Regions from separate parts of the Mesorhizobium sp. WSM4989 genome, predicted to be linked through region 1. Evidence: riboswitches for the same ligand, from Rfam matches in the RefSeq annotation. Region 1 holds a riboswitch; each other region holds the start of a gene.
The links. A riboswitch is a leader RNA that binds a small molecule or an ion and turns the genes downstream of it on or off. The one in region 1 is predicted to bind cobalamin.
Positions count from the first base shown of each region.

Region 2: it holds a riboswitch for cobalamin, as region 1 does, so the genes downstream of both, P9217_RS18770 (CbtB domain-containing protein) here and bluB (5,6-dimethylbenzimidazole synthase) in region 1, are expected to answer to the same signal.
Region 3: it holds a riboswitch for cobalamin, as region 1 does, so the genes downstream of both, P9217_RS18555 (DUF1636 family protein) here and bluB (5,6-dimethylbenzimidazole synthase) in region 1, are expected to answer to the same signal.
Region 4: it holds a riboswitch for cobalamin, as region 1 does, so the genes downstream of both, P9217_RS00475 (hypothetical protein) here and bluB (5,6-dimethylbenzimidazole synthase) in region 1, are expected to answer to the same signal.

Region 1 is NZ_JARTVN010000001.1:1,024,521-1,032,164, forward strand. It holds gene P9217_RS05120 (pirin family protein) at 1-662, opposite strand, end outside; gene P9217_RS05125 (DUF2277 domain-containing protein) at 671-937, opposite strand; gene P9217_RS05130 (exodeoxyribonuclease VII small subunit) at 1,129-1,380, opposite strand; gene P9217_RS05135 (histone deacetylase family protein) at 1,384-2,310, opposite strand; cobalamin riboswitch at 2,425-2,603, shown strand; gene bluB (5,6-dimethylbenzimidazole synthase) at 2,646-3,377, shown strand; gene P9217_RS05145 (aminotransferase class V-fold PLP-dependent enzyme) at 3,726-4,859, shown strand; gene P9217_RS05150 (D-amino-acid transaminase) at 5,099-5,953, shown strand; gene P9217_RS05155 (hypothetical protein) at 6,195-7,175, opposite strand; gene P9217_RS05160 (TetR/AcrR family transcriptional regulator) at 7,320-7,644, opposite strand, start outside.
Region 2 is NZ_JARTVN010000002.1:1,257,393-1,265,036, reverse strand. It holds gene cobO (cob(I)yrinic acid a,c-diamide adenosyltransferase) at 1-416, opposite strand, end outside; gene cobU (bifunctional adenosylcobinamide kinase/adenosylcobinamide-phosphate guanylyltransferase) at 418-939, opposite strand; gene P9217_RS18775 (CbtA family protein) at 932-1,729, opposite strand; gene P9217_RS18770 (CbtB domain-containing protein) at 1,745-1,924, opposite strand; cobalamin riboswitch at 1,961-2,159, opposite strand; gene P9217_RS18765 (gamma-glutamylcyclotransferase) at 2,230-2,916, opposite strand; gene P9217_RS18760 (aromatic ring-hydroxylating dioxygenase subunit alpha) at 3,058-4,257, shown strand; partial or broken gene P9217_RS30435 (MFS transporter) at 4,226-5,416, opposite strand; gene P9217_RS18740 (DUF1624 domain-containing protein) at 5,643-6,644, shown strand; gene P9217_RS18735 (isoprenylcysteine carboxylmethyltransferase family protein) at 6,641-7,120, shown strand; gene P9217_RS18730 (MerR family DNA-binding transcriptional regulator) at 7,325-7,644, opposite strand, start outside.
Region 3 is NZ_JARTVN010000002.1:1,215,747-1,223,390, reverse strand. It holds gene P9217_RS18585 (NADH-quinone oxidoreductase subunit E) at 1-184, opposite strand, end outside; gene P9217_RS18580 (NADH-quinone oxidoreductase subunit D) at 185-1,375, opposite strand; gene P9217_RS18575 (NADH-quinone oxidoreductase subunit C) at 1,385-1,990, opposite strand; gene P9217_RS18570 (NADH-quinone oxidoreductase subunit B) at 1,995-2,576, opposite strand; gene P9217_RS18565 (NADH-quinone oxidoreductase subunit A) at 2,567-2,932, opposite strand; gene P9217_RS18560 (winged helix-turn-helix domain-containing protein) at 3,267-4,466, shown strand; cobalamin riboswitch at 4,496-4,696, shown strand; gene P9217_RS18555 (DUF1636 family protein) at 4,735-5,163, shown strand; gene cobW (cobalamin biosynthesis protein CobW) at 5,165-6,202, shown strand; gene cobN (cobaltochelatase subunit CobN) at 6,220-7,644, shown strand, end outside.
Region 4 is NZ_JARTVN010000001.1:95,122-102,765, reverse strand. It holds gene P9217_RS00485 (hypothetical protein) at 69-794, shown strand; gene P9217_RS00480 (DOPA 4,5-dioxygenase family protein) at 1,039-1,446, shown strand; cobalamin riboswitch at 1,527-1,718, shown strand; gene P9217_RS00475 (hypothetical protein) at 1,807-2,583, shown strand; gene P9217_RS00470 (hypothetical protein) at 2,486-2,875, shown strand; gene P9217_RS00465 (HWE histidine kinase domain-containing protein) at 3,410-4,879, opposite strand; gene P9217_RS00460 (group 1 truncated hemoglobin) at 5,196-5,699, shown strand; gene P9217_RS00455 (MoaD/ThiS family protein) at 5,740-5,985, opposite strand; gene P9217_RS00450 (xanthine dehydrogenase family protein molybdopterin-binding subunit) at 6,048-7,644, opposite strand, start outside.

The DNA of each region.
Region 1 (7,644 bases):
ACCTCGCCCTCCAGCGTGTAGATGGCGCGTTCCTCGGCGTCGCCGGGGATTTTGACGCTGGCGCCCGCCGCCAGCCGCAGATCGGCATAGAGCGTTTCCGAGGCGGTCGCGACGGGCGAGCGCAGCCCGGAAAATTCGCCGATGACGACGCGGCCGCTAACGCCCTCGGCATCGATTTCGGGCAGTTGGACGACCGACGTGTTCGCGAACACCGGGGCGATTTCTTCCTTGCTGTCCGGCAGCGCCAGCCAGGTTTGCAGGCCGGAAATCGACATCGGCGCGCGGCGCAATTCCTCGGGCGTGCGCTCGGAATGAACGATGCCGCGGCCGGCGGTCATCAAATTCACGTCGCCCGGCGCGATCACCATTTCGGTGCCGAGCGAGTCGCGATGCCTGATCTTGCCGTCGAACAGATAAGTGACGGTGGAAAGCCCGATATGCGGATGCGGGCGCACGTCGATCGCATGGCCGGCGCGCAGGATGGCCGGACCCATGCGGTCGAAGAAGATGAACGGACCGACCAGCCTGCGCTTCGCCGTCGGCAAGGCGCGGCGAACCTCGAAGCCGCCAATGTCCTTGGCGTTCGGAATGACCATCAACTCGATCTGGTCGCAGGCGAAGTCGTCGCCGGCCTCAGGATCGTTGCCCGGAAAGAAGCTCATGACCGGCGTCAGGCGAAGCGGAGCGCGGATCGGGCCTTCGCCTTGGCGGCCTCTTCCTCGCGGTTGCGCGGATGCTGGGTGGTTTCGAGGCTGTCAAGCAGCTCGCGCGCGGCGGCGGCGATCGCCTCGACGGCGTGGTTGAAGGCATGCTCGTTGCGCTTGGACGGCTTGGTCGCGCCGCTCAGCTTGCGAACGAACTGCAGCGCCGCGTCATGGACCTCGTCGTCGGTCGCCGGCGGATCGAAGTTGAACAGGGTCTTGATGTTTCGGCACATGCTTTAACTCCTTACCTGCTTTCTGCCCGAACCGGTCTGACATTGTGCACCGAGGTGTGTTGAGATTCAGGTCAGACCGAGCCGAAAATGGCGGGTTCCGAGAACCGGACCGGAGCGTACTTGAAGGACGTGAGCACCGGAACCGCAGAAAGCCGCGTTTGCAGGCGGCCTCACCTGAATATCAATACACCTCACTCGGCGTCGAGCGGCTCCGTTCCAACCGGCTTGCCGTCGCGCGAGAGCCTGATCTTCTCGACCTTGTCCTCGGCGGCCTTGAGCAAGCGGTCGCAATGAGCCTTCAGCGCCTCGCCGCGCTCGTAGATCTTGATCGACTGGTCGAGCGGAACGTCGCCGCGCTCCAGATCATCGACGATCTTCTCCAGCGCGTCGAGCGCCTGTTCGAAGCTCATCGCCTTGACGTCTTGGTTAGCTTCATCAGCCATCATTCATCCCTTCATCAGCCGCCCGACATGGGCGGCGACCGAAAATGCCAATCCTTGCAGATCGTAACCGCCCTCCAGCAGGCTGACGAGCCGGTTGCCGCTGTGGCGCCCGGCGCGCTCCATCAGCTGGCCGGTCGCCCAGTCGAAATCATCCTCGGTCAGGTTGATCGCGGCCAGCGGATCGCGATGGTGCGCATCGAAACCGGCGGAAATGATGATCAGATCCGGCTGGAAGGCGTCGATCGACGGCAGCACGCGCGACAGGAAGGCGTCGCGGAACGTGTCGCTGCCGGTGCTCGGCGCAAGCGGCGCGTTGACGATGTTGCCGGCGCCGGTCTCGCTCTTGGCACCGGTGCCCGGATAGAGCGGCATCTGGTGGGTCGAGCAATAGAGCACCGACGGATCGTCCCAGAAAATGTCCTGCGTGCCGTTGCCGTGATGCACATCCCAATCGACGATGGCGACGCGCTCGGCCTGGTGCTTCTCCTGCGCATAACGGGCGGCGATCGCCGCGGTGTTGAACAGGCAAAAGCCCATCGCGGTCGCTTTTTCGGCGTGATGGCCGGGCGGACGCGCGGCAACGAAGACATTGGCGGCGCGGCCCTCGAACACATCGTCGACTGCGGCGTTGGCCGCGCCGATCGCCGTCACCGCCGCCTGCCAGCTTTTCGGGCTGGCGCTGGTGTCGGCATCGATCGAGACGATTCCCGACTCGGGAATCGCAGCGCGGACACGGCCGACGAAATCCTCCGGATGCGCGTAAAGGATCGTCGCCTGGTCGCCTTCCGGCGCCTCGACGCGGTCGAGGGCCGAAAAAGCCTCATCGTCGAGCACGCGCTCGATGGCGCGCAAACGGTCGGGCCGCTCGGGGTGGCCGGGCGGCGTGAGGTGTTCCAGGAATACCGGATGAGTGTAGAGACGAGTGGTCATGGCGCCTAATCTAGGCACCTGTCGCACGGATAGCCATGTTTCAGCGCCGAATGATTGGGGAAATCGCGCCCAATCGTGTCGCTGGCGGCATTGGCCCGGCTTCGGCTTCGCGATAAGGTCGCGTCGCTGCCTGGTGCCCGCAACGCGGGAGAATCGGGAACACGGTTGAAATCCGTGGCGTGCCCAACGCTGTGAGGGGGACCGCGCCGGCAAACGCCACTGTCCCAGACGGGAAGGCGCCGGATGCGGGTCGATCCCGAGCCAGAAGACCGGCCCGGCAGACATGGTCATCCGCATGGTCAGGCGGAGGACTGCTTATCGCAAGGGGACAAGCGATGCAGGCACGAACAGCCGCCGCCGGCGGCGATGACTTTGACCAATTGGCGCGCGACGCTGTCTACCGGGCCATGTTCACCCGGCGCGACGTGCGCAGCCATTTCCTTGCCGACGATCTCGACGACAGCGTTTTGGCGCGGCTGCTCACCGCGGCACACCACGCGCCGTCGGTCGGCTACATGCAGCCCTGGAACTTCATCATCATCCGGGACGCCACAAGGCGGCGGCAGGTGCGCGACCTTTTCCTCGCCGCGCGCGAACAGGAACTGCCGGCGATCGAGGTGGAGCGGCGGGCGCTCTACCGCAAGCTGAAGCTCGAGGGCATCTGCGAAAGCGCGCTCAACCTGTGCATCACCTGCGACCGCCAGCGCTCGAATAACTCGCCGCTCGGGCGCTGGCACAATCCGGAGATGGACCTCTACAGCACCGTCTGCGCGGTGCAGAATTTCTGGCTCGCGGCGCGGGCGGAAGGCGTCGGGGTCGGCTGGGTGAGCATCATCGAGCCCGAAGCGCTGAAGCGACTGCTGTCGATCCCCGAGCACGTCACGCCGATCGCCTATCTCTGCGTCGGCCGTGTCTCGGAATTCGCGCCAAGGCCCGACCTCGAAGCGCATGGCTGGGGCAAGCGCCTGCCGCTGCCCGAGCTGGTGATGAGCGAGACCTTTTGCGGCGCCGGCGAGGCGCCGCTCAAATCGGCGATCGCTCGTCTCGGAGAACGATTGAAGCCTTAGAACCGCTCGGCGTTCCATAGACCCGCACCAACCGCAACGCGCCATCGCGCTTCGCGTTTGCGCAATGGCGCATTGGCAGGCCTGACCGTCGTTGCCCGCTCTCAGAAAACCGGGGATTGTTCGCGCATCGCTTGACAACGTGACGGTTCTTCTTGGCGTGGTTGGGCCGGATCTCCGCACTCGCTTCCTCACTGCTAACCCTGTGCCAAGCGATGTCGTTCTCGGGCTTCAACGTCTGGTGAATTCACCGGCGTTCGGAATTAAATTCTGTCTTCTCATGTGAATAGGCAGATTGAGCTGGGCTTCGGCGCTTATTGTCGGGCGATAGATGAGACCCGGCGCGTTCCCATGAACTTTTTTGCAATAGATCGGTCCGCCGAACATGAGGGCGAAGCGGAATGGGAGCGCATCCGCGCAAAATACCCGCCGCAAGAACCATTCCTCAACTTGAACAACGCCGCGGTCAGTCCCCCACCGACTGTTGTCGAGGAAGCGACGGTTGACGCCTACCGCTTCATCAGTCGCAATCCCGACTACAATATGTGGAGCAAGCTCGACACAGCACTTCCTCATATCAAACGCGAGCTGGCGGAACTGATCGATTGCAGCCCCGGAGAGATCGCGCTGAACCGGAATTCGTCGGAGGGTCTTTCGACAGCGATCTTCGGAATACCGCTAACTAAGGGCGATCAAGTGCTGATCTCGCCTTGGGACTACCCCAGCGTTCGTGCGGGCTGGCTGCAGCGGCAACAGCGCGAGGGCATCGAGGTTGTAAACTGCACCTTCGACCTCATGGACAGCGACGACGACATCATCGAATCCTATGTTCAGGCGATGACCCCGCGTACCCGCGTCCTGCAGCTGACTCACATGTACCACTGGAACGGGCGTGTCCTGCCGGTGAACCGGCTCTGCGAGATCGCGCGGGAGCGCGACATCATGACTGTCGTCGACGGTGCCCAGACTTTTGCTCAGATGCCGGTCAGCTTCCGCGAACTCGATTGCGATTTTTTTGTCACCAGCCTGCACAAGTGGCTCGGTGCTCCTATCGGCAACGGGATGCTGGTCGTCAGCGAACGCCGGATCGATACCACCTGGCCATTGCTTGCACCTTTCGACCAGCCCGCGGTGCACATAGACAGATTCGACCATTGGAATCTCGGCACCTACAATTCCGCTGTCCAGGCAGGAATCGCGCCCGCAATTCAATTCCACAAGGCGATCGGCGCGGAACGGATGCATGCGCGACTGCGCGAACTCACCCGATATTGGGTAGGTCTCGTCCAGGACATTCCCGGTTTCAGGCTCCATACGCCGACCGACACGGGACAGCCTCGCTGCGATAAGTCTGTTTTCGATCGACAGCATCGACATGCAGCAACTCGAGCGCGACCTTCGCGAGAAACACCAGGTCCACGTGAAATACCGCAAGGTCGAGCACGTCGAGGGTTTGCGGGTTTCGCCACACATTTACATGCTTAAGCGCGATCTTGATGCCTTTGTCGCCGCGCTGCGAAGCGCTGTGGAGTGAACCGACGAATTTCTCGGGGCTGTGCCTGACCTTAGCCGCCTGCTGTCTGGCGAATAGCGTTTTCGCAGTCGAGGGGTGCAGGATGGCAGCGCCGCTATTGCGCTTGAAGCTGCCTAGGCCTGCACCCTGACAAGAGTTCAATAGTTTCGCTCAAGGCCGTGAGCGTGGTCTGCATTTTTGAGGTCTATCAATGCGCCAAGTCTATGTGAGTGGATCCTATCTACCGGAAAGCGAGGCCCGTATCTCGGTCTTCGATCGGGGCTTCCTGTTCGCCGACGGAGTCTATGAGGTCACGCTCGTTCTTGATGGCAAGCTCGTCGATTTTGCCAGTCACATGGCGCGCCTGCGGCGATCGCTCCGTGAGCTCGATATGCCGTTCTCCCTGACCGAAGCAGATCTTTTGAAGATCCACAGGGAGCTCATTGGACGGAACAATGTATCCGAGGGACTTGTCTATTTGCAGATCACCCGGGGCGCGGCCGACCGCGATTTCATATTTCCTACTCGGGATACGCCGAACACCGTGGTGCTCTTCACACAAGAGAAGGCACTTGTCGAAAATCCGGTCGCCATGCGCGGCCAGCACGTCATAACCGTGGAAGATCTCCGGTGGCGGCGCTGCGACATCAAAACGGTGCAACTCCTGTATCCCTCCATGGCCAAAATGCAGGCGAAATCACGCGGCGCCGATGACGCATGGCTAGTGAGGGATGGTTACGTCACGGAAGGCTCTTCCAACAACGCTCATATCGTGACTTCGGATGGGACGATCGTCACGCGGGATCTCTCGAGCGATATCCTGCACGGGATTACCCGGGCAGTCGTTCTGCAGTGCGCAAGTGAACTTCATCTGCGGGTGGAGGAGCGCCCATTCACGGTAGTAGAGGCCAGACTTGCGACGGAGGCGTTTTCAACGTCATCATCCGGGCTGGTGAACCCGGTGGTCAGGATGGATGGTGCGCCGATCGGCAACGGGCTGCCGGGCGTAGTCACCCGGCGGTTGCGACAAATTTATCTCGATAGAAGCCGAGCATCGGCGATCTAGCGTTGATCGTCGACGGTGTTCTCTGCGGCGTCAAACATCGATACGATACCTGCCGGTGGCGTTACTGGGGCGCATATGGACCGCGCTAACTCAAGCACTCCTGACGCCAGCCCTGCACGTGAATAGCTCGCCCGAGCACTCGCGGCGCCCAAGTAGCTTGACAAGGCCGCTGCTAGGCTGGCGTTCGCGCCAGATGCTGGCGGCGATCCTTCCATTGGCGGGGCATCTCCTCTGACTCTAGTCAAGCGGTCCTTGGCGAATCCCAGCGCGAGCCGCCGAAGGGGCTGAGCGCCTTGTCGCGCAATTCCCTGAACTTGGACGAGGCTTCGGCCAGGCGCCGGTCCCATTCCGGATTGGGGACCTGGCCCTCGATGGTGGCGAAGTAGACCTGCATCAGCGAAGCGATGGCGAAGGGCTCGATGAAAGCCGCCTTGAAGGCCCAGGCGAAGACGATGGCCAACACGAAGGCCCAGCCGGCAAGCTGGCCCGGCATGGCCCAGAGGATCGCGGCGGCGGGCGCCAGCATCAAAAGGAAGATGACGAAGGAAACACCCCACATGATCACCGCCAGCCAGACGGCGTTCTTGACCATCAACTTGCCGTTCTGCGCATAGAGCACGACGCCTTGCCTGGCGGTCTCGAAAGGCGAGTTGGAATTGGTGCGGATGTTGTAGCCGAGGATGATCTCGTCGACATAGGTCAGCGACAGGCGGATCACGGTGTTGATGAAGCTCACCAGACCGCTCAAGCCTGGAATGGGTAGGAATGCAGCAATGCCGCCGATCAGCCCGGTGATGGCGCGGATGGCGCCTTTCACCAGCTGGTCGACGACGAAAAGGATTTTGGCCTCGGCGAAGCGCTTCGTCACCACTTCGCGCGCATAGGCGATCTGGCCCTGGCCGTCGGGAACGTCCTGCCCGTCGATCAGATGGACCATGACGGCGATATGGCCGGCCTTGAGCACATAGAGAATGTATTCGCGGATCCAGTAGACGGCGATCGAGACCACGCCGAAGCCGACGATCCCACCCCACAAGGCAAAGGACATCGGCCCGTCCGGATCGGTCGAGATGTGGCCGACGCCGTAACCGACGCTGGCGCCGGTACCGGTCGCTGTTATGTAGGCCACCGTGATGCCGAAATAGACGATGATGCGAAAGACGATGAACGGCCACGTCCGCATCATGATGGACACCGACCGGCCGATGCTGAAGTCCCACATGGCCCCGACCCTCCGCCTCAGAGAATTGGCGGGAGAGGATGCGCTCGCTCCTGCCAAAGTCAATGTCGGAGGGATTTTGAGCGGGGGACAATTGTCTGAGGCAGCGCGGACCCGAGTGATTGCCCGGAACGCCGCGACCGGATGCTATTTGGTTTTCAGGCCTTCCAGCAGCTGCTTGAACGCCGCCACAACCTTCTTCGACGTCGCTTCCGGATCCTTGGCATTGGCGATGCGCTGCGAGGCCTGGCTACTGGCGCCGTTGATGAGCCGCGCTGCGGTCTCGGGGTCGAGATCGGGAACGACGACGCCCTCCTCCTGCAGCTTTGACAGGTGATCGGTCATTGAAGCCGTGCAGGCGCTGGCGTTGGGCCACTGAGCCGGATCGCCGAGCACGGCCGGGCCGTCCCTGAACATGATGCGCTGGATTTCCGGCTCAAGCGCCATCTCGATATAGGTGGTGCATTCGTCG
Region 2 (7,644 bases), on a different contig from region 1:
AGGACGACGAGGCTGATCGAAGGGTCGGCAATCAGCTCGAGCGCCTTCGCCCAGGCAGCCTCGGCGGCGGCTATGTCGCGCTTCAGGTCCTGCGTCTCCCAGGTGAAGCCCTCGCCCATCGCGTGCCAGACGACGCGATCGCCGAAGGCGGCGAAGGCATCCTTCTCGCCCGTGTGCCATTTGCCCTTGATGAACTGGACGACGCCGACGCGCTTGCCGTAGCCAAGCATCCTCAGCGCCAGGCCGAACGCAGCCGTGGTCTTGCCCTTGCCCGGCCCCGTATTGACGATCAGCAGTCCCTTCTCGATCGTCTTGCCGGCCACCTCGGCATCCTGCACCGCCTTGCGCTTGGCCATCTTGGCTCGATGGCGTTCGGCATCCTTGTAGTCGATGATCGTGTCTTTGATCTCGCCCATGTCACTTCGCCTTGAGCGGCAGCCCCGCCACCATCATCAGCACGCTGTCGGCGACAGCCGCGACCTGCTGGTTGAGCCGCCCGGCGGCGTCGCGGAACCGGCGCGCCAGCGCATTGTCCGGCACGATGCCGAGCCCGACTTCGTTAGACACCACAAACCACGGTCCGCGCGGCTGCGAAAGCACATCCGAGAGCCGCCGGCACTCGGCCTCGATATCGTGGTCCGCCAGCATATGATTGCTCAGCCACAATGTCAGGCAATCGATAAGCACCGGCTGGTGATCGGGCAAGGCGTCGATCGCGCCGACCAGGTCGAGCGGCGCATCGACGGTGACCCAGCCTTTGCCGCGGCGCGAGCGATGCAGCGCGATGCGCTCGCGCATCTCCTCGTCATAGGCCTGCGCGGTGGCGATATAGGCCCAAGGCGACGGGCTTGCCGCCACCAGGCACTCGGCATGCGCGCTCTTGCCGGAGCGCGCACCGCCGATGATGAAGGTCAGATGGCCCTCCGCGCGATCAGGCAAAGCTGTCGCGCAGGCTGGTCGACGTACCGGTGAAGCGGCCGCGCACCACACCGACGGCCGCACCGAGCACCAGCCAGAAGACCAGATCGGTGAGGGTCACCGCCACCACGAACTGATGGTGCAGCCCCTCGGGAATCGCCGTCTCGAAGCTGACGGGCTGCGGCGCGCCGACTACGTGCGGAGCGACGATCAGCACGACCGCCAGAATTGCCAAGGGCAGCGACTTGCGAAAGGCGATCAATCCAAGGCCGACCGCGGTTGCGGCCACCGTCGAAATCCACCAGATCTGGCGCGGCAGAAGTTCCGCCGCCGGCATGGCCGGCAGTTCCGGCGGCAGGCCGAGGCCGGGCGCGAGCGTGAAAACCGCAAAACCGGCAAGGCCCCAGAACACGCCCTGGCGCCAGCTGCCGATGCCACCGGCGAATTCCGAGACCGCGACCAGGATCAGCGCGAAGCCGATGCCGGTGACGATGTTTGCGACAACGTTGAAGGCGAAGCGCTCGAAGCCGTCGGCCGGAGCCCAGCCCTCGTCCTCGGTCGGAGCCGCCGCTTCCGTCGACGCAGGAGCGGCGCTGCTCATCGCATTGCCCGCCGGTTCGGCCGAGCTCATGGCAGTGCCAGTTCCAGTGTTGGCGGCATGGTCGTGGTGATGACCGCCGCCCGCCTTTTCATAGACTTCCGCTTTGAGGATCAGCGGCACGGTCGCATAGGCCTGCATGCAGGCAAGCGCGATGCCCGCCACGAGCCCTGCGATCGCCGCGACGAACACGACGTTGCGAAACAGATTCATGATATCGGGCCTTCGTCAGTGGCAGGGAAAAGCCATCGAGTGACGATAGTCGTGGGCAGCGTTGTGGACCGCATCGATGTGCGAGAAGCCGACGAAACCGACGACGAAAATGCCGAGCAGCGCGGCGAGAGCCAGCTGCATGATGCGCGACTGCGAGGAGACGGAGGCGCCGAGGGCGACGGAAGCGGTATTCATGTCTTGTCCTTTCGCCCTCCACCCGAGGGCATCGAAGTCAACTTTCCTGTCGCCGGCAGGTCTCCTGGCTCGCGGATTCGCACCCTTCCCCACCTTCCCGAGGACAAACCTCAGTGGTCTATGGAGAGGACTACCGCACACAGTTGCGGGGGCAGCCACGGCTTAGGGCAAAGACTCCACCCTCACCGCATTCCCTCTTGGCTCCAAAAACGGAACCGACGACGCCAGCGACTATAGGCAGAATCGTCGCGACCGGCAAACCAAATTCCGTCACGCCGCAGCGTGATTGCGGCACCGGTTTCGAACTAAGATCCGGCGATCCGCTCGGCGACGAGCTTCTGCAATCGCCACAAATGGCGGTCGTGAATACCGCGCTGTTCGAGGTTCTTCACCGTGTTGTAGAGATAGTCGGCGCCTGAACCCCAGTGGCCGCACGAGGTCGCCAGCCTTTCGACCACCTCGTCTTCGTTGAGTGGGCCGGCATAGGTCGTGCCTTTGCGATTGATGACGAAGGCAAGCGCTCTCAACGGCCCCTTGTCGGTTGCGAGTTGCAGCAGGCGCGGCCGGTAGCTGGTCGGCTTCAGCGTCATCTCGCGGCGAAAAAGCCTGTCCAGCGCCTGCCGGCGGTCACCACCGTTCAGGCGGAAAGCAACGCCCTTGCATTGGCCGCCACGATCCAGCGCCATCATCAGCCCGGGGCTTTGCTTGGTGCCGCGCCAGCGCGTCATCTTCATGCAGAAGGAGCGATGCCAGCCGCGAGCCACGGCGACGCGCTCCTCAAAATGCTCGATTTCCGGTTTCCAGATCAGCGAGCCGTAGCCGAACAGCCAGAGAGGCTCGGTTGCAGGTAGCTCGGCCTCGAATGCATCCAGCATGGCTTCATAGTCGCTGTCCACGAGATGCTCGGCATCCGGGTCGGGCCCCGGGTCATCGACCGCGCGAAAACAGCGGGCGACCAGTTCCACGGTCAGCGACATCGTTCTTGCAGGCATACTTTGCAATCCTGGGCAGCCGGCGAAACCGCAGGCGATTACGAAGTGACCTTAAGGGCAGCACCCGGAAGCGACAATGGCCGCGCAATTGACAACGGTCCTGCCCGGGTGTCGGCTGTCATCAGCCAAGGGGAGCCGCTCATGCAGCCAAATCCTAGCGAACACAGCCGCTACAATGGCCTCACCAGCCTCGAGCCGACGTTGCCTGCAAGCGCCTATCGGGAAGCCGACGCTTACCGGCTCGATCTCGAAGCGATCTGGTATCGGAGCTGGCTCATGGTTTGCCGCGAAGCCGATCTCGCGGAACCTCTTGCCTTTCGAACCGCGCGTATCGGCTCGCAGCAGGTCGTCGTGCTGCGCGACGAGACCGGGAGCTTGCGCGCCTTCCACAACACCTGCCGGCATCGCGGCTCGCAGCTCTGCCTGGAAAGCGAAGGGCGGCTGAAGGCAAGGCTGCTCACCTGCCCCTACCACGCCTGGTCCTATTCGCTGCGCGGCGATCTCGTCCGTGTCCCATCGAAATCGCTGCCCGAAGGCTTCGACAAGGAAAATTATCCGCTCTACCGGGTGGCGCTGTCAGTTTGGCGCGGCTTCGTCTTCATCAATCTCGCAGAGGATCCCGATGGCTCGGCGGAAGCCTCCTTCGACTCCGCCTCCCGCGATCTTTCGAACTGGCCGCTGGAGACGCTCGTCCCCGGGCACCGGTTCACCAAGGTGATGAACTGCAACTGGAAAATCTTCTGGGAGAACTTCAACGAATGCCTGCATTGCCCGGGCGTGCACAAGGACCTGTCGCGGCTGGTGCCGATCTATGGCCGCGGCCTGATGGCGAGGCATGACGATCCGGAATGGGCGCGCTATGCGGATAATGATGCGCCGGAGTTTTCCGGCGGCCTACGCGCCGGCGCCGAGACCTGGTCGCGCGACGGACGCGTCCATGGGCCGGTCTTTGCCGGGCTGACGCCGGCCGAGCGAGCCGCCGGCCAGACCTACGCTACCTCGCTGCCCTCGATGTTCGTCGTCGGCCATGTCGACTATGTCCGCACGGTGCGTCTCGCCCCGCTCGGGCCGGAGCAGACGGAACTCACCGCCGAATGGCTGTTCGCGCCCGATGCCCTGGCACAAACCGATATCGACAACATCGTCGCCTTCGGCACCCAGGTGCTGGAGGAGGACGCCGCGATCTGCGAGATCAACCAGAAGGGCATGCACTCGATCCGCCACCAGGCCGGCGTGCTGATGCCCGAGGAGTACGATTTGCGCCGCTTCCACGAGTGGGTGCGTGGGCGCCATGCCGCGTTGCAGCCGGTCAAAACGACTTCGGCAGATAGCGCCAGGTGAAGAAGCCACAGAAGGCGGCCAACAGGCCGAGCGTGACGAACACCGAGCCGAGACCGAAGAAGGAGAGCACCACCGAATAGACCAGCGGCGGCGTCAGCTCGGAGAAATCGAGATAGGTTCGGTAGACAGCCGCCATCTGCGCTCGTTCATAGGAACGCACTGAGCCCATGAAGGCTGTCGAGCCCAGCGCGTCGAGCGCAATGGTGAACAAGGCGCCGCCGAGCAGGAAGGCGGCGGTGAGCAGCGGCGTCGGCGCCGCCGGCCACGAAGAGCATCGCCGCCATGGCGAAATAGGCGAAAGCCATGGTCCGACGGCCGCCGAAGCGCTTTCCCGCCCTGCCCCAGAAGATCGCCATGAACAGAAGCGCATTGCCGGCCGAAACCAGCAGCCCGCCGGCAAGCTTGCCCTCGCCCGTGATCACCATGAACAGCGGGCCATAGACGAAGAAGGTCGTCCAGAACACGAGCGCCCGAAGGCGATCAGCCACGCGAGGCGCAACCGCGGCTGCGCGACGAAGCGGCCGATATTGGCGAGCGGGTTGATCGGACGGCTCTTGCCGGGACGGATCGAAGGGTTGTCGCCCAGCCGATAGGTCCAGAACAACGCCAGCAGCGCCAGCGCGAAAGCCACGACCGCGCCGTTTGCGGCATAAATCCCGAAGCGCGTATAGAGGAAAATGCCGAGCGTCGGCCCGCCGGTCCAGGCGAACATCGACCAAGCCATGCGCAGCGATTCCGCCTGCATGAAGTCGGTCTTGCGGATATGGTCCATGATGTAGAGGTTAAGCGTGATGGACAGCGCGCTCGCCCCCATGACACGGCACAGCATCCCGGCGAGTTGTCCCGGCAGCGTGTGGGTGACGAAGAACACCGAGCCGATCGCCAGCATCAGGCAGCCGGCCGTGTAGACCCAGCGCCGCGCGAAGCGGCGGATCAGCATCGGCATGAACAGCGTCACCGACAGCCCGAGCAGCGACACGATGGTGTAGAGGATCGAGACGATCTGCTCGTTGTGCAGGATTTCGTAGGCCTGGATCGGGATGACGCTGGAGATGGTGGCGCGAGCAAAGGATTCGACCGCATAGAGCGAAGCGAAGGTGCGCGCATCGGCGGGCCTGAGAGCCGGAAGCCAGATCGGATGGCGCACATGGGTGGACATCGGCCCTCCGAAAAGTGAATCGCTCGCCAAATCTGGCCGGACCAATCGCGGACCGGTAGCAGGAAACCGACTCCGAGAGGCCGAAAAGCGAAGCCGGCCAGAGGCTTTCCGCCGCTGGCCTAAAGCGGCTTGCCATGCCGCCTGAATGGCAGCAGCCGATCCACCCTCTGTTGTTCGCCCGAACCGTGATAGTCGTTTGGCACGACTGAATCGGATTGCGAGATCAATGACCCTTCAGACGACCGGCGTCGCCGTTCAAGACGCGCCGAAACACGGCCGCATCGTCGCCATCGACGTCCTGCGCGGCATCGCGCTGATCGCGATGGCGAGCTATCATTTCACCTGGGATCTCGAAAACTTCGGCTACACCTCGCCGGGCCTCACCGCCTTTGGTTGGTGGAAGCTCTACGCCCGCTGCATCGCCTCGACTTTTCTGTTCCTGGTCGGTGTCAGCCTTTTCCTCGCACATGGCCGCCATATCCGCTGGCCTGCCTTCTGGAAGCGCTTTGCAATGGTTGCGATTGCGGCGATCGCCATCTCGGTCGTCACCTATATCGCCACGCCGGACGGCTTCATCTTCTTCGGCATCCTGCACGAGATCGCGCTGGCAAGCCTGCTCGGCCTGGCTTTTCTCAGGCTGCCGACATTGCTGACGGCGATCGTCGCCGCGGCCGTGATTGCGGCGCCCTATTATCTGCGGTCGGAAGTCTTCGACCATCCGGCGCTGTGGTGGGTCGGACTGTCGCCGACCAACCCGCGCTCGAACGACTATGTGCCGCTGTTTCCATGGTTCGGCGCAGTGCTTGCCGGCATCGCGGTCGTCAAGCTCGCTTCGGCATCCGGGCTTCTCGCCCGGCTGGCGACCTGGATGCCCGGCCGCTGGTCGACCCCGCTGACTTTTATCGGCCGGCACAGCCTCGCCTTCTATCTCATCCACCAGCCGCTTCTGTTCGGCGCGGTGTGGCTGTTCTCGCAGGCCATGCCGGCCGCGCCACAAGACAAGGACGCTGGTTTCCTGTCGGCTTGCCAGGCGCAGTGCGAACAGCAACGGGACAGCAAGTTCTGTTCCAGCTATTGTGGCTGCATGCTGGACACGCTGAAGGGCGAAGGGTCTCTCGACAAGCTCTACAGCAACGACCAGTCCAGCGCCTGGAAATCGCATCTGGCCGATCTGGCGAGCACTTGTACCGCCGCGACCGAGGACGAGATGGAAGGAGGGCAGCAATGACAGGCATCGCAAAGCCCGGACACGGGATCATCCCCTGGCCACCTGTGATCTATGTCGTGGCGATCGCACTGAGCGTCGTGCTCGGCATGCTCTACCCGCTGCCCTGGATCGGGGACATATTCGGCGCTATCCTCGTCGGCGCCGGCTGGGTAGCGCTCTTTGGCGTGGCAGCGCTCTGGGTTACCGCGATCCGCGCGATGGTGCGCGCCAGGACGACGCTCAATCCCAATGCCGAGCCCGACCATCTGGTGACATCGGGGCCCTTCGGCATCACCCGAAACCCAATGTATCTCGCCAATACGCTGCTGTTGATCGGCGTCTCCTTCATCACCGGTATCGTATGGTTCCTGCTGTTTGCCTTCCTCGCTGCCTTCGCGACGCAGAAAATGGCGATCGAGAAGGAGGAAAAGATACTGGCGGCAAAGTTCGGCAAGAAATACCGCGATTACGCCAAGCGGGTCCGGCGCTGGATCTGAGGCTGTATCGACAATGAAGGTTGCTGGGTGCGAGCAGGGCCGCACCTCGGCGATTAGCAGAAGCATCCGTGACATCCTAGGGCGAAGCAAGCCGCGACGCCGCTTCGCGGCTGCTCCGCCGTGGGATGACGAAGTTCGAAAGCTCCGGCCAATCTCGAACGTCTGCGACGGTTAGCCTAGCTGAATTCTTTGGCTGTCAGCGGGCTACGTGTTCACGCCCAGCTCCGCCAACCGCTCCACGCAGGACTCCTCGGCCTGGTCGAGCTCGGCAAGCGTCTCCTCGAGGTCGCGCCGTTTCTGGCGTAGGTCCTCGCGCTTTTCCTCGATGCGCTTGATCATCAGCTTGAGCTGGCCGACCTCGCCGGGCGGTTCCTTGTACATCTGGATGATTTCGCGGATTTCGGCGATCGAGAAGCCGAGCCGCTTGCCGCGCATGATCTGGCGGATCAGATGCCGGTCGGACGGGCGAAACAGCCGCGTGCGCCCGCGCCGGATCGGCTGTACCAGCCCCTCGTCCTCATAGA
Region 3 (7,644 bases), on a different contig from region 1:
CGATCGCCGCTTTCGTCACCCAGCCTTCCTGTTCCTGAGCGATCATGAGCAATGGGATGATGGCCGACTGCTCGCGTCCCTTCGGATATTTGGCGATCCACTGCTGCGCCGCCGCGGCGTTCGCCTCGTTGAAGGCGAAGGAGGCTGGCTGGACGCTGGCATCTGCGAGACGGCGGACTGACATTTAGCGATCGACCTCACCAAACACGATGTCGAGGGAGCCAAGCACGGCGGTGACGTCGGCCAGCATGTGGCCGCGGCACAGGAAATCCATGGCCTGCAGATGCGCAAAACCCGGCGCGCGCAGCTTGCAGCGATAGGGCTTGTTGGTGCCGTCGGAGACGAGATAGACGCCGAACTCGCCCTTCGGCGCCTCGACAGCCGCATAGACCTCGCCGGCCGGCACGCGATAGCCCTCGGTATAGAGCTTGAAATGATGGATGAGCGCTTCCATCGAGCGCTTCATCGCCGCGCGCTTCGGCGGCACCACCTTGCCGTCGAGGTTCGACACCGGTCCGGCGCTCTCCTTGCCGAGCAGAAGTTCGACGCACTGGCGCATGATCTTGGCCGACTGGCGCATCTCTTCCATGCGCACGAGATAACGGTCGTAGCAGTCGCCGTTCTTGCCGATCGGGATGTCGAAATCCATCTCGGAATAGCATTCATAAGGCTGCGCCTTGCGCAGGTCCCAGGCCGCGCCCGAGCCGCGCACCATCACGCCCGAAAAACCCCAGGCCCAGGCGTCGGCGAGCGACACCGTGCCGATGTCGACATTGCGCTGCTTGAAGATACGGTTGCCGGTGAGCAAGGCATCAAGGTCGTCGACCGACTTCAGGAACGGATCGATCCACTTGCCGATATCCTCGATCAGCTTCTGCGGCAGGTCCTGATGCACGCCGCCTGGCCGGAAGTAGGCCGCATGCATGCGCGAGCCGGAGGCGCGCTCATAAAACACCATCAGCTTCTCGCGCTCGACGAAGCCCCACAGAGGCGGCGTCAGCGCGCCGACGTCCATCGCCTGCGTCGTCACATTGAGGATGTGCGACATGATGCGGCCCATTTCGGAATAGAGCACGCGGATCAGCTGGCCGCGCTTCGGCACCTCGATGCCGAGCAGGCGCTCGGCCGCGAGCGCGAAGGCATGCTCCTGGTTCATCGGCGCGCAATAGTCGAGCCGATCGAGATAGGGCACCGCCTGCAGATAGGTCTTGGCCTCGATCAGCTTCTCGGTACCGCGATGCAGCAGGCCGATATGCGGATCGACGCGATCGACCACCTCGCCGTCCAGCTCCAGCACGAGACGCAAAACGCCGTGCGCAGCAGGGTGTTGAGGCCCAAAGTTAATGTTAAAATTGCGGACGGAGGTTTCAGCCATTGTGGCGCCTCAATTTGGCTTCGCCTTTTCATCGCCCGGAAGGACGTAATCCGTTCCCTCCCATGGGCTCAAAAAGTCAAAGTTTCTAAATTCCTGCTTCAATTCCACCGGCTCATAGATGACTCGCTTGGCCTCGTCGTCGTAGCGAACCTCGACGAAGCCGGTCAGCGGGAAGTCCTTGCGCAGGGGATGCCCTTCAAAGCCGTAGTCGGTGAGGATGCGGCGCAGGTCCGGATGGCCGGAGAAGAGCACGCCGTAGAGATCATAGGTCTCGCGCTCGAACCAGTCGGCGCCGGGATAGACGCCGGTCAGCGACGGCACCAGCGTCTCCTCGTCGGCCTGGACCTTGAGGCGGATGCGGACGTTCTGCTTCGGCGACAACAGGTGGTAGACGACGTCGAAGCGCTTGGCACGCGACGGATAGTCGGCGCCGCAAATGTCGATGATCGAGACGAACTGGCAGCGCGGGTCGTCGCGCAGGAGGGTCGCGACCTCGGTCAGGTTGCCCGGCTCGACGCAAACCGTCAGTTCGCCATAAGCAAGCACCGTTTCGCCGATGCGGCCGGAGAGCTTCTCGCCGAGATAGGTGGAGAGTTCGTGCAACGCCAAGGCCATTGGTTCACCGTTCGATCGTGCCGGTGCGGCGGATCTTCTTCTGCAACAGGAGAATGCCGTAGAGCAGCGCTTCGGCGCTCGGCGGGCAGCCGGGGACATAGATGTCGACCGGCACGATGCGGTCGCAGCCGCGCACCACCGAATAGGAATAGTGATAATAGCCGCCGCCATTGGCGCACGAACCCATCGAGATGACGTAGCGCGGCTCCGGCATCTGGTCGTAGACCTTGCGCAGCGCCGGCGCCATCTTGTTGGTCAGTGTGCCCGCGACGATCATGATATCGGACTGGCGCGGAGACGCGCGCGGCGCGACGCCGAACCTCTCCGAGTCATAGCGCGGCATCGAGGTGTGGATCATCTCGACCGCGCAGCAGGCGAGACCGAAGGTCATGAACATCAGCGAGCCGCTGCGCGCCCAAGTGATCAGCGCCTCGGTCGAGGTGACAAGGAAGCCCTTGTCGGCCAGCTCATTATTGATCTCGAGGAAGAAGGGATCGTCCTCCCCCACCGGCCTGCCGGTGTTGGGATCGATGATGCCCTTGGGCTTCGGCGCGACGAGGGTGCCTGAACTGTCGTTCAATCCCATTCTAGCGCTCCTTTTTTCCATTCATAGGCAAAGCCGATGGTCAGCACCGCCAGGAACACCATCATCGACCAGAAGCCGAGCATGCCGAGCTTGGCGAAGGACACCGCCCACGGGAACAGGAAGGCGACCTCGAGATCGAAGATGATGAACAGGATCGACACCAGGTAGAAGCGGATGTCGAACTTCATGCGGGCGTCGTCGAATGAGTTGAACCCGCATTCATAGGCGGAAAGCTTTTCCGGATCGGGATTGCGGTAGGCAACCAGGAACGGCGCAACGATCAGCGCCAGGCCGACGACCATCGCCACTGCGATGAAGAGCACGATGGGCAGATACGAACTTAGGAGTGCGCTCATGCGGCGACTTTCCTTCGGCGGCCAGTTCACTTTGATTACAGCAACGGACTCTAAGGCGGAAGCGTGACAGTTTAACCCGCTGAACCGTTTTAGGTGGCCTATGCTGCGACGCGGCGAGGGTTAGCGCAGCGGTTTCGGCGACGCAAGTCAAACCTTGTTCAAAATCCGGCCCTGGACGCCATATCGGAACAAACTGGTCCGATCCGCTCCTGTTTGATTTCCTTCATCTTTTACTCCACTTTTCTATCCTGACATATCTCCCGCCATTTGCCTGCTAGCATGGCCGGAATCACCGACTGGAAACCCCGGCAAAGGATCAGGGCAAGGTAGCTGGATGAAAGAAAAGATCTCGCTCGCCGCAGCAAGGCGCATTGCGCTCGGCGCGCAGGGTTTTACCGATGCGCGGCCGGCCGGCACGCCCGATCGTCGCCATCTCGCCCGTGTGCTTTCCCGAACTGGCCTGCTGCAGATCGATTCCGTCAGCGCCGTGGTGCGCGCCCACTATATGCCGCTCTATTCGCGCCTCGGCCCCTACCCCCTTGCGCTGCTCGACAACGCGGCCGTCACGCGCAAGCGAACCGTCTTCGAATACTGGGCCCATGAGGCTTCCTTCCTGCCCGTCGAGACCTATCCGTTGATGCGCTGGCGCATGCAGCGGGCCGAGAAAGGCGAGGAAATGTATCTCGGCCTCGCCAAATGGGGCCGCGAGCGCAAGGCGATGATCGAGGAGATCTACGGGCAAGTCGCGGAACGCGGGCCGATCGCCGCCTCCGACATCGAAGGCCACAAGGGCAATGGCGGATGGTGGGGCTGGAGCGAGGCCAAGCACGCTTTCGAATGGCTGTTCTGGGCCGGGCGCATCACCACCGCCTACCGGCGAGGATTCGAGCGCTATTACGACCTGCCCGAGCGGGTTCTGCCGCAGGCCATCCTCGACCTGCCGGTGCCCTCGGTCGAGGACGCGCATCGCCAATTGCTGCGCATTTCCGCCCGCGCCCATGGCATCGCAACCTATGGCGATCTGCGTGACTATTTCCGCCTGGCGCCTGGCGATACGAGAGCCAGAATCGAGGAACTGGTCGAGATGGGCGAACTGCTGCCGGTGAAGGTCGAAGGCTGGGACAAGCCCGCCTATCTCCACAAGGACGCCCGCTTTCCGCGCCGGATCGAGGCCCGCGCCCTGCTCGCGCCCTTCGATCCGGTGGTATTCGAACGCACCCGGACGGAAAAACTCTTCGGCTTCCGCTACCGCATCGAGATCTACACGCCGGCCGAGAAGCGCCAGTACGGCTACTACGTGCTGCCTTTCCTGCTCGGCGACCGGATCGTTGCCCGGGTCGATTTGAGAGCTGACCGGCCGGCCGGCGTGCTGCGCGTCCATGCGGCTTTTGCCGAAGCCGGCGCTCCCGCCGAAACGGCCGCACAGCTCTTCGATGAGTTGAAACAGATGCAGGCATGGCTCGGCTTGGAAACCATCGAGGTGACGCCGGCCGGCGACCTTGGGCCGGCGTTGGCCGACATTTCGGTGTCGTAGCCGCGCGTTGACATGCCAGCACCTCTAAGCCTAAATCCGCCGCAGACGGTCTCCTCCCGGCAAGGGGAGGAGCCAAGAGGGAATGCGGTGCGGGAAAACCCAAATCCGCGGCTGTCCCCGCAACTGTGAGCGACGAGCCTCAGCCGAAAACCACTGGGATGTTTCCCGGGAAGGCGGCGTAAGGCGACGACCCGCGAGCCAGGAGACCTGCCGTCTGAGACATGAGAATCCGATCGCTCGGCGGGTTTTCCGGGCAAGGAGCCTGGTTTTGGATCGCAACGTCAGTTTTCCGGCTAATACCGCGGACACTTCGTCCGAACCCCGCGACGCGCTATCGGAAGTGACCGTCATCGTCTGCTCCTCCTGCCGCGATGAGACCGGTTCGGACGCGCATCCGCGCGCCGGCGCCCTCCTTGCCGAAGACGCGCGCCGCGCCGCGCCGGACGAGAAAATCCGCATCCGCATCGTCGAGTGTCTCGGCAATTGCAAACGCCGCCTGAGCGCGGCGCTGCTGCGCGACGGCTGCTGGAGCTATGTCTTCGGTGATCTGGAAACGACCAGCGGCGCCGACCTCGTCACCGGCGCAAAGCTCTTTGCCACCTCGACCGACGGCCTCATCCCCTGGCGAGGCCGGCCCGATTCCCTCAAGCGCGGCCTGGTTGCCCGCCTCCCTCCCCTCGACCTGCTGAAGGACTGACATGACCGCATCCCTCTCCCGTGTTCCCTGCACTGTCGTCACCGGCTTTCTCGGCGCCGGCAAGACCACGCTGATCCGCAACCTGCTCGAAAACGCCAAGGGCAAGCGGCTGGCGATCATCGTCAACGAATTCGGCGATGTCGGCATCGACGGCGAGATCCTGAAAGGCTGCGGCATCGACACCTGCCCAGAGGAAAATATCGTCGAGCTCGCCAATGGCTGCATCTGCTGCACCGTCGCCGACGATTTCGTGCCGGCGCTCGACCAGATCCTGTCGCGCACGCCGAAGGTCGACCACATCCTGATCGAAACCTCCGGCCTCGCTTTGCCGAAGCCGCTCGTCCAGGCCTTCCACTGGCCGACGGTGAAGAGCCGCGTCACCGTCGATGGCGTCATCGCCGTGGTGGACGGTCCGGCGCTGGCCGACGGCCGCGTCGCCTCCGACATGGACGCCCTGCAGGCGCAGCGCGCCGCCGACGATTCCCTCGACCACGACGATCCGGTCGAAGAGGTGTTCGAGGACCAGATCGCCTGCGCCGACCTCATCATCCTGTCGAAGAGCGATCTGATGGACGCGGCGGGCTCAGTCCGCGCCAATGCCGTCATCGGCGAGCATGTGGCGCGCGCCGTCAAGGTCGTGCCGACCGCGCAGGGCAAGGTCGATCCCTCCGTGCTGCTCGGTCTTGGTCTCGCGGTCGAGGACGACATCGAGAACCGCAAGACCCATCACGACGACGAGCTCGACCATGAGCATGACGATTTCGACTCCTTCGTCATCGATATCCCGTCCATCGCCAGTCCGGACGAGCTGGCCAAGCGCGTCGCCCTCGCCGCCGAGCAGGAAAACGTTCTGCGCGTCAAAGGCTTTGTCGAGGTGGGCGGCAAGCCGATGCGGCTGCTGCTCCAGGCCGTCGGCCCGCGCGTCAACCATTATTACGACCGCGCCTGGACGCCGGACGACGACCGCCGATCGCGGCTCGTCGTCATCGGCCTCAAGGGGCTGAACCGCCCGGCGATCGAGCGTATCCTCGCCGGCTGAGGCAAGACCGAACCGCGATGCACATCCTCACCACGACATCCGCCTCGCTCGACGATCTCGCCGAGCCGATCGACCTCAGGCAGACGCCCGCGGATGTCGTGGCCCTGTCCTTCACCGACAGCGATCTCGCCGGCCTCGCCGCTGCGTGGAAGGCCGACGCCGCGCGGCTGCCGTCGATGCGGCTGGCAGCACTTCGCGATCTCCGCCATCCGATGTCGGTGGACCTCTGGATCGACAGCGTTGCCCGTCACGCCAAGGTGGTCCTCGTCCGCATCCTGGGCGGCTACGACTGGTGGCGCTATGGCTCCGAGCAGCTCGCCGCGGTCGCACGCGAGCGCGGCATCAAGCTGGCGCTGCTGCCGGGCGGAAGCCATGACGAGGACCAGCGGCTGATCGAAGCCTCGACCCTGCCGCGCGCCGAACTCGACGCCCTGCTCGGCTATTTCCGCGAAGGCGGCCCGGCGAACATGAGCGCGCTGGTGCAAAGACTGGCAAGGCTCGCCGGGTCGGATACGGCCGTGGCCGAGCCGGTGAGCGTGCCGAAGGCAGGGTACTATCAACCAGGAATCGGAGCTGTCGCGAAATCAGTCTTCTTGAACGTCGGCGATCCGTCACACCTCCCTCTGTCCGGCAGGAGAGAGGGGGGTGTGGCGGAGCTCAACATCGACAGCGTCGGTGCCCCCGTCATCCCCATCCTCTTCTACCGCTCGATGCTGCTTGCCGCGGACGTCGCGCCAATCGATGCACTCGCAGATGCCCTTCGCTCGCAGGGCATGACGCCAATGCCGATCTTTGTTTCGAGCCTCAAGGACCCGGTATCGCTGGCTTTCGTCGAAACCGCCATCGCCTCGCTGAACCCGTCCGCGATCGTCACTGCAACCGCCTTCGCCTCCGGTGCCGAGCCGGGTGCCGAAACGCTCTTCGACCGTGCCGGCGTGCCCGTGTTCCAGGTCATCGTCGCCACGACGCGGCGCGAAGTCTGGGAGAAAAACCAGCGCGGCCTGGCGCCCGCCGACCTTGCCATGCATGTCGTGCTGCCCGAGCTCGATGGCCGTATCCTCGCCGGCGCGATTTCCTTCAAGGGCGAGATTGACACCGATCCGGCGCTGGCCTTCCGCGCCTTCGCCAACCGTCCCGAGGCGGATCGCGTCGCCCAGGTCGCCGCCCGCATCGCCGCCTTCCTCCGCCTTCAACGGACGCAGCGGGCGGAACGCAAGCTGGCGATCCTGATTCCGGATTATCCAAGCGCGCCCGGACGTACAGGCTATGCCGTCGGCCTCGACGTTCCGTCGAGTGTGCTCGCCATGCTGCACGACCTCAAGGAACAGGGCTATGCGGTTGATGGGATTCCACAATCGCCACGCGGGCTGCTGGATGTGTTGGAGGTGGGTGGACTTGGTCTCACCTTACAGGAATATCTCGCCTTTTCGGCAGCGCTTCCC
Region 4 (7,644 bases), 930 kb from region 1:
AGACCGCTGTCGAGCGGAACGCTCGATGAGGAGCCACACAAGGTTGGCCTTGGAACAAAGGTCTGGCCATGAAAAAATACCTAGCAGCCGCGCTGGCGATCGCCATCCCGATCGGGCCTGCCTCGGCGCTTGACGTCGGCGTGGGCGGCAAAGTCGGCGGCATCGGCGTGGGCGCCGGATTGGGCGCCGGTTCGCAAGGCGTGTCGGCGGGCGTGGGCGCCAGTGCCGACGGTGTCGGCGGCGCAAACGTCGGCGCATCGACCGGCGGCGGATCGCTCGGCGTCAATGCCGGCGGCAATCTGGGCAGCACCAGCACAGGCGTGTCGACAAGCGTGGGCGCCGCCGCCGCGGGCGACGATCCTTCCGCCGTCAGCGGATCGGCTGCCTCTGCGCAGAACCCGGCCGCGGTGCCGACAGCCCCTGCTTTGGCCAAAAGCGCGACGCAGACCATTGTGCTGCCTCCAGTGCTGAGGCCCTCCAGATCCGCCGGCGGCGACCTCTGGCGGGTCACCAAAGGCTATCGCATCGCGCCGCTGTCACCTCCGAAGGCGATACCCGGCACGCCGGCCGCCGTAGTGCGCGCCTGTCGCGCCGCGATCGCGGCGGCCGCCAAGCCCCTCGGCGCCGTGCGTGTTTACACGGTCAGCGCCGGCCCCTTGCGTCAACGCCGAAGCGGGCTCAACGCGCCGATCGAGGTGCGCATAGACTATGACGGGCGAGGCGGCATCGAAGTGAGGCAGGCGAAAGTCGGCTGTCGCCTAAATGCGAAGGGCGCGGTCACCGCGGTGATTTAGGGCAAAGGCAGAACGGCCGTTGCCATCCTTCCTGCCGGTTGCAACCTCGGCGGTTTGGCAATTCCTCGCCCCCACAAGGTGGACGGGAGAGGTGGCTCGGCGCAGCCGAGACGGAGCGGGGGAGCGCCATATCCGATAACCCTGCCGACCGCAGGCGCGGACCTCGGCCGGCTGCAGACAAGGCGCCCGCGCTTCGGCTAGAGTTCCGCCGGGCGCAAAAAAATCATCGAAGGGGAGCATCGCGATGAACGAAGTCAGGCCGATCGCCGAGATCGCCAGCTATCACGCCCATATCTACTACGGCGGGGAAGCCGAGCGGCAGCATGCCGAATGGCTGCGCCAGCGCATCGCAGAGCGTTTCCGCGTGCGCCTGGGCAATTGGCGCGACGAGCCGGTCGGCCCGCACCAGCAAGCCATGTACCAGGTCTCCTTCGCCACCGAGATCTTTGCCACGCTGGTTCCCTGGCTGATGCTGAACCATGGCGGCCTGAGCATCCTCATCCATCCCAACACCACCAACCCCAAGCGCGACCACCTTATCGACCCGATTTGGATCGGCCAGGCGCTGCCGGTGAAGGGCGACGTGCTTGGCGAAGAGGACGAGGCGGAAGAGGCGCTGGAGGTGAATACCGAGCCGACGCTGGGGGTGTGAGGGGGGCGCGGCGATCTCGTCACGATGGCGTGAGAGGCGGCTGGCCGGCGGAGTTGTCGATTGACTGACCAATCGCGGTGTGGCGAATTCGCGCCGATGGTTCCCTTCGGGGATCAAAAGGGAACGCGGTGCGGAGAAATCCAAAGCCGTGGCTGCCCCCGCAACTGTAAGCGGCATGCCGGTTTCACGATGCCACTGGCTGCATGGGCCGGGAAGGCGAAAGCGGCGGGAATCCGCGAGCCAGGAGACCTGCCATCATGGACGTCAAAGCAGAACATCGGACGGGTGATCCGGTGTGCGCGCCTGGCCGGAGGGCGGGGCGAGTTCCCTGCGATGACAGGCAACGTCAAAGGCAGAATCATGCTGACCCAACTATCGAAAATGCTGAACAAAACCGCGCCGGACCTGAAGGCCAGGCTGATTACAATCTACGGGGCGCTCGCCATTCTCAACGTCGGGGCGTGGCTGTGGGCTTTCGTCGCCTTCCACGACAAGCCGACATTGCTTGGCGTCGCTCTCGTCATTTATGGCCTCGGCTTGCGCCATGCCGTCGATGCCGACCACATAGCGGCCATCGACAATGTCACGCGCAAGCTGATGCAGAACGGCAAACGGCCGGTCTCCGTCGGCTTCTTTTTCGCACTCGGCCATTCGACGATCGTCGTCATCGTCGCTGCGGCTATCGCGGCGGCAACGTCCCTGCTCGGCCGCTTCCAGAGCTTTCAGGAGATTGGCGGCACGATCAGTACCGGCGTTTCCGCACTCTTCCTGCTCGCCATCGCGGCGATGAACATCGTCATCTTGTTCTCGATCTACAGAAGCTATCGGCGGGTGCGGGCCGGTGAGGCGTTTGTCGAGGAGGACCTGGACCTGCTGCTCAACAATCGCGGCTTCCTGGCCCGCGTCTTCCGCCCGATGTTCCGGCTGGTGTCGCAGAGCTGGCACATGTTCCCACTTGGTTTCCTCTTCGGCCTTGGCTTCGACACCGCGACCGAAGTCGCCATGTTCGGCGTGTCCGCGGGCACAAGCGGCCAAGGGCGTGCCGTTCGAAGCCATTCTGGTCTTCCCGGTGCTTTTCGCGGCCGGTATGTCACTGGTCGACACGACCGATGGAGTGATGATGCTCGGCGCCTATGAGTGGGCCTTCGTCAAGCCGATCCGCAAACTGTACTACAACATCACGATCACCCTGGTGTCGGTCCTTGTCGCAGTACTGATCGGCGGCATCGAGGCGCTCGGCCTGATCGGTGACAAGCTCGGTCTGTCGGGTGGCTTCTGGAACGGCGTCGGCAGGCTCAACGACAATTTCAACAATCTGGGCTTCGCCATTATCGGCATCTTCATCGCCGCCTGGGCGATCTCCTACCTCGTCTACAAGGCCAAGGGGCTGGACGATGTGGAGATCGGATCCGCAGCAAAGAATTCATAAGCCGCCGGCGGCGGCTGGCTGCAGCAGGCCAGCCGCATCTCTCTGCCATCAGACGCCGGCGGGCTGCCAGCCTGCCGCCTTGAATGCCTCGGCATCGGGAAGCCGATGACGGCAAAGGTCGATCGCCGCCCCGTCAGCGGTGCTCGGCTTGACATTCTTGTTCCCATTTTGTTCACTGTTGGCAGACAGCGACAGGAGATCGCCGGCCCGTGCGCACGCGCTTCAAAGGCATGCTGAGGAGCCGTAGCCCAAGCCTTTGGAAGTGTGACGGAATTCTGCGCTTGGATAAGCCAGGGGTTAAGGCCTGGGATAAGCCCCATAATCCATAAGCCAGAATCCAGAGTCCAAATATCCAGAGTCCAGAACAGAAAAGCTGGCGCTTTTCTGTTCTAAAAAAGCGGGGAAGGGGAAAGCAAAAATGGGAGCAGCGCAAGCCATTCGGCGTACGGCGCTACGGCGAGGGCTCGGCGGCGCCAGCGAGCTTCCGACGTGGCGGCGAGCCGCCCTGTTCGGTCTCCCAGGATGCAACCGGCCTCACGTCAGCCCGGCGATCTGCTCATCGCCGTCCAGCTCCGCCCCGCCGGCGACGACCACGTTGGCGAGCGGCGCCGAGAGCGTCCAGCGAACGAGGCCGGGCAGCCGTTCCATGGAGGCGCTGCCGGAGAGGCTGGTGGGGACGACGCGCTGGAGAACGACGCTGCCGAAGCCTTTGTGCGGCTTGGCATCGGCGGCCGCGGGAGGTTCGGAAAAATGTTCCTCCCAGACCAGCTCGAAATCGCTGCCTTCGGGGGCCGGGGCTACCCGCCAGTCCATCCGCACGGTTCCGGCGTCGCCGGCCAGGGCGCCGTATTTCGTCGCGTTGGTGCCCAGCTCATGCAGCGCCATGCCGATGTTCTGCACCGCGTTCAGCCGCAACGTCACGTCCGGCCCGCAAGGCGAGATCCGCTCTTCGTGTCCGAACGGCCGCAGATGTTCGCGCACAAGGTCGGCCATGCCCGCGCCGCGCCAGTCGTTGAGCACCAAGAGGTCGTGCGAGCGCGACAGCGCCATGATGCGTTCGCGGATCTGGTGTTCGAACGCGCGCGGGTCGGTCGCGCGCTTGCTCGTCTCGCGGATCATGGAAAGGATCACGGCGTATTGGTTTTTGACGCGGTGGTTCACCTCGCGCATCAAGAGTTGGATCTGCTGTTCGCTCGCCCGTTTTTCGGTGATGTCGGCCGCCATGCCGAACCATTCCAGGATGCTGCCGGTGTCATCGACGATCGGGATTGCCCGTGAGGTGGTCCAGCCGGCGGACCCGTCGGCGCGCCGCACCCTGTGCTCGAGCTCGAACACGCCGCGCTCCATGATGGCGCGCTCGATCGCCGCCTGGATGCTCGCCTGGTCTTCCGGGAACAGGTATTCGTCGCGCCAGCGGATCGCCGGCCCTTGGGCGCTCGACAGGAAGCCGCGGCCGTCCAGCTCATGCATTTCCTGCCAGTCCGGGCTCATCCGGTAAACCACGTCGGAGCTGGCATTGACCAGCGCGCGAAACCGCTGCTCGCTTTCGCGCACCTTTGCTGCCGCCAGCACCCGGGCCGTGGTCTCCGAAACGATGCAGAGCACGGCTTCGACCGTGCCGTCCTGCGCCCGCACTGCGGAATAGGAGATGTCGAAATAGACCGTCTCGCCGACCAGGCCGGATCGTTCGATGTAGAAAGGCCGGTCCCTGGCCGAGAAGGTTTCGCCGGTTTCGAGAACTCCGCGCAGCAGCGGCTCGAGGTCGGTCCAGAGCTCGGACCAGTTTTCCTCGGCGGGACGGCCGAGCGCGCGCGGATGCTTGTCGCCAATGGTCGGCGCGTAGGCGTCATTGTAGAGCGCGACAAACTCCGGCCCGCAGAAAAGCACGATCTGGGCTTCGGCGGCGAGCATCAGGTCGACCGTCGTCCTCAGGCTGAGCGTCCATGTCTCGATCGGCCCGAGCGGGCTTTCCGACCAGGGAAATTCGCGAATGAATCGCGCCATCTCGCCGTTTCCGCGAGGCCACGATTCACGGAAGAGCCCGTCAGCCATAGGCGCATTAACGCGCGACGCCGTTTATGTATCCGTCTCCGTCACGCAAAATTTTAGCCATCGTGAATAGACCCCAGGCTGCCGGTCCGCCGGAGGAATATTTCGGGCGCAGTTTCGTTAGTTCCTCATACGATGCCGTTTGAGGCAAAGTGCATATGTCCCGCAATCACGCATTGAAGCCGCCAGAGCGGCCGGCTCTGGCCCAACGGAGGTACCGGAGATGAAAACGGCTGTTTCGACCTCTCTTTCGAGACGAAGCGTCGTCGCCGTGCTGGCGGCGGCGGCCGCGTCGACCGCCATATTGCCCGCCGGCGATGCGCTGGCGCAGACCAAGCAGACCGCGCCGGACAAGAGTCTGTACGATCGGCTGGGAGGCGTGTTCGCCATCGCAGCCGTGGTCGATCACTTCAGCGACGCCGTCGTGAAAAACCCCATCGTCGGCAAGAAGTCCAAGAACCCGCAACTGCGCAAATGGCACACCAAGAACCTCGAACGGCTGCCGGGCCTCAAGTTCATGCGCACGCTGTGGGTGTGCGATGTTTCCGGCGGCCCCTTCAAGTTCGTGGCCACCGAGCCGGGCGCGACGCCGCTCGGCCTCGAGGAGGCCCACAAGGACCTGAAGATTTCTCCCGCCGAGTTCGACGAGGTCGCAGCGGAACTCGGGCGGACGCTCGACCGCTTCAAGGTTCCGAAAGCCGAAAAGACCGAGGTCCTGGAAGCCTTTGCCGCGCACAAGGATGAGGTCACTGCCGGCTCTGTCAAAAAGGGGTGAGGCTCAGCGCGAATCCGGCGAAGGCGGTCCGCCGCTCCGCCTATCCACCCGCCAGCCGCGGCAGCAGGAAAATCTCCGCCCCCGGCGGCAGTTCCTTCGACCACGTGTCGCGATAGATCGTCCCGTCGATCGCGACCGCGATGCCGCGATCGAGCAGGGGTTCGAACGCGGGATGCTGTTCCGCAAGCTTGCGGAACAGCTCCCTGATGTCCTTGGCCTCGATGTCGAGCTTGTCCTTGCCTCCGGCGGCGGCGCTGAGCGAGCCCCAGAGCGTGACTTGGACCATTATCGCCTGATCCTCATTGGACCGTGACGTGAGCTGAAAACCGCTTCGCGCTTTTCGGCATGCTAGCCTTCCCGTTCGGCCTCGAGCGCTGCAAGAATCCGCGGCGGCGACATCGGGATGTGGCTCATGCGCACGCCCACCGCGTTCGACACCGCATTGGCGATCGCCGCCAGCGGCGGCACGATCGAGGTCTCGCCGACGCCGCGCACCCCGTAGGGGTGGTTGGGGTTGGGGATTTCCAGGATCTGCGTGTCGATCATCGGCAGGTCGGAGCAGACCGGGATGCGGTAGTCGAGGAAGCCTGGGTTCTGCAGCCGCCCGTCCTTGCCGTAGATATACTCCTCGTTGAGCGCCCAGCCGATACCTTGCGCGGCACCGCCTTGGTACTGGCCCTCGACATAGGTCGGGTGCACCGCCTTGCCGGCATCCTGCACCACCGTGTAGCGGATCACCCTGGTCGAGCCGGTCTCGGGATCGACCTCGACGTCGCAGATATGGGTGGCGAAGGAGACGCCGGCGCCGTCGGCGACGAGCTCGCTATGGCCGGCGATCGGCCCGCCGGTCTTGCCGGACTGTGCGGCGATCTCCTTCAGCGACAGCTTGCCGAGATTGCCGTGCTTCTCGCCCTTGGCGACTGCATGGCCCTTTTCCCAGGCAACGTCTTCGACCGAGATGTCCCACATCTGCGCGGCGCGCTCGCGCAGCACCTTGATGGCGTTGCGGGCGGCCGAGATGGTCGCCATCGAGGAGGAGAAGGTGCCGCGGCTGCCGTCGGTCATGTCGTTGTAACCGAGGCTGGAAGTGTCGGCGACGATCGCCTTGACCTGGCTGTAGTCGATGCCGAGCTCTTCCGCCGCCACCAGCGACAGCGACGCGCGCGAACCGCCCACATCCACCGTGCCGACGGCGAGCGACACCGTGCCGTCCATGCCGATGTTCAAGTCGGTGCAGGTCTGGCCGCCGAAGTTGAACCAGAAGCCGCAGGCCATGCCGCGGCCCTGGTTCTGAGCCAGCGGCGCGCGCATATGCGGGTGCTCCTTGACCGCCTCGAGCGTCGGTCCGATGCCGATCGGGCCGTAGACCGGGCCGTAGGAGGCGCGGGTGCCTTCCTGCGCCGCATTCTTGATGCGGAACTCGACTGGGTCGATACCGATCTTCTTGGCGAGCTCGTCGACAGCGCTTTCCACCGCGAACGCCGCCATCGGCGCCGAAGGCGCGCGATAGGCCGCGGTCTTGGGCCGGTTGACCAGCACCTCGTAGCCGACGGTCTTGACGTTCTCCAGCTTGTAGCAGGCGAATGCCGTCATGGCCCCGATCTCCGCCCACATGCCGGCATAGGGGCCGCAGGTGTAGCGCAGCGTCGCTTCGGCGGCGGTGATGGTGCCGTCCTTCTTCGCGCCGATCTTGACGTCGATCGAGGTGGCGCTGGTTGGCCCCGAGGCGCGGAACACTTCGTCGCGGGTCATCACCAGCTTCACCGGGCGGCCGGCCTTGCGCGACAGGGCCAGCGCCACCGGCTCGGCCCAGACATGGGTCTTGCCGCCGAAGCCGCCGCCGATCTCGGAAGAGGTGACGCGCAGCTTCGAGACTTCGAGGCCGAGCAGCTGGGCGCAATGCTGGCGATAGACGAAATGGCCTTGCGTGCAGACCCAGAGATCG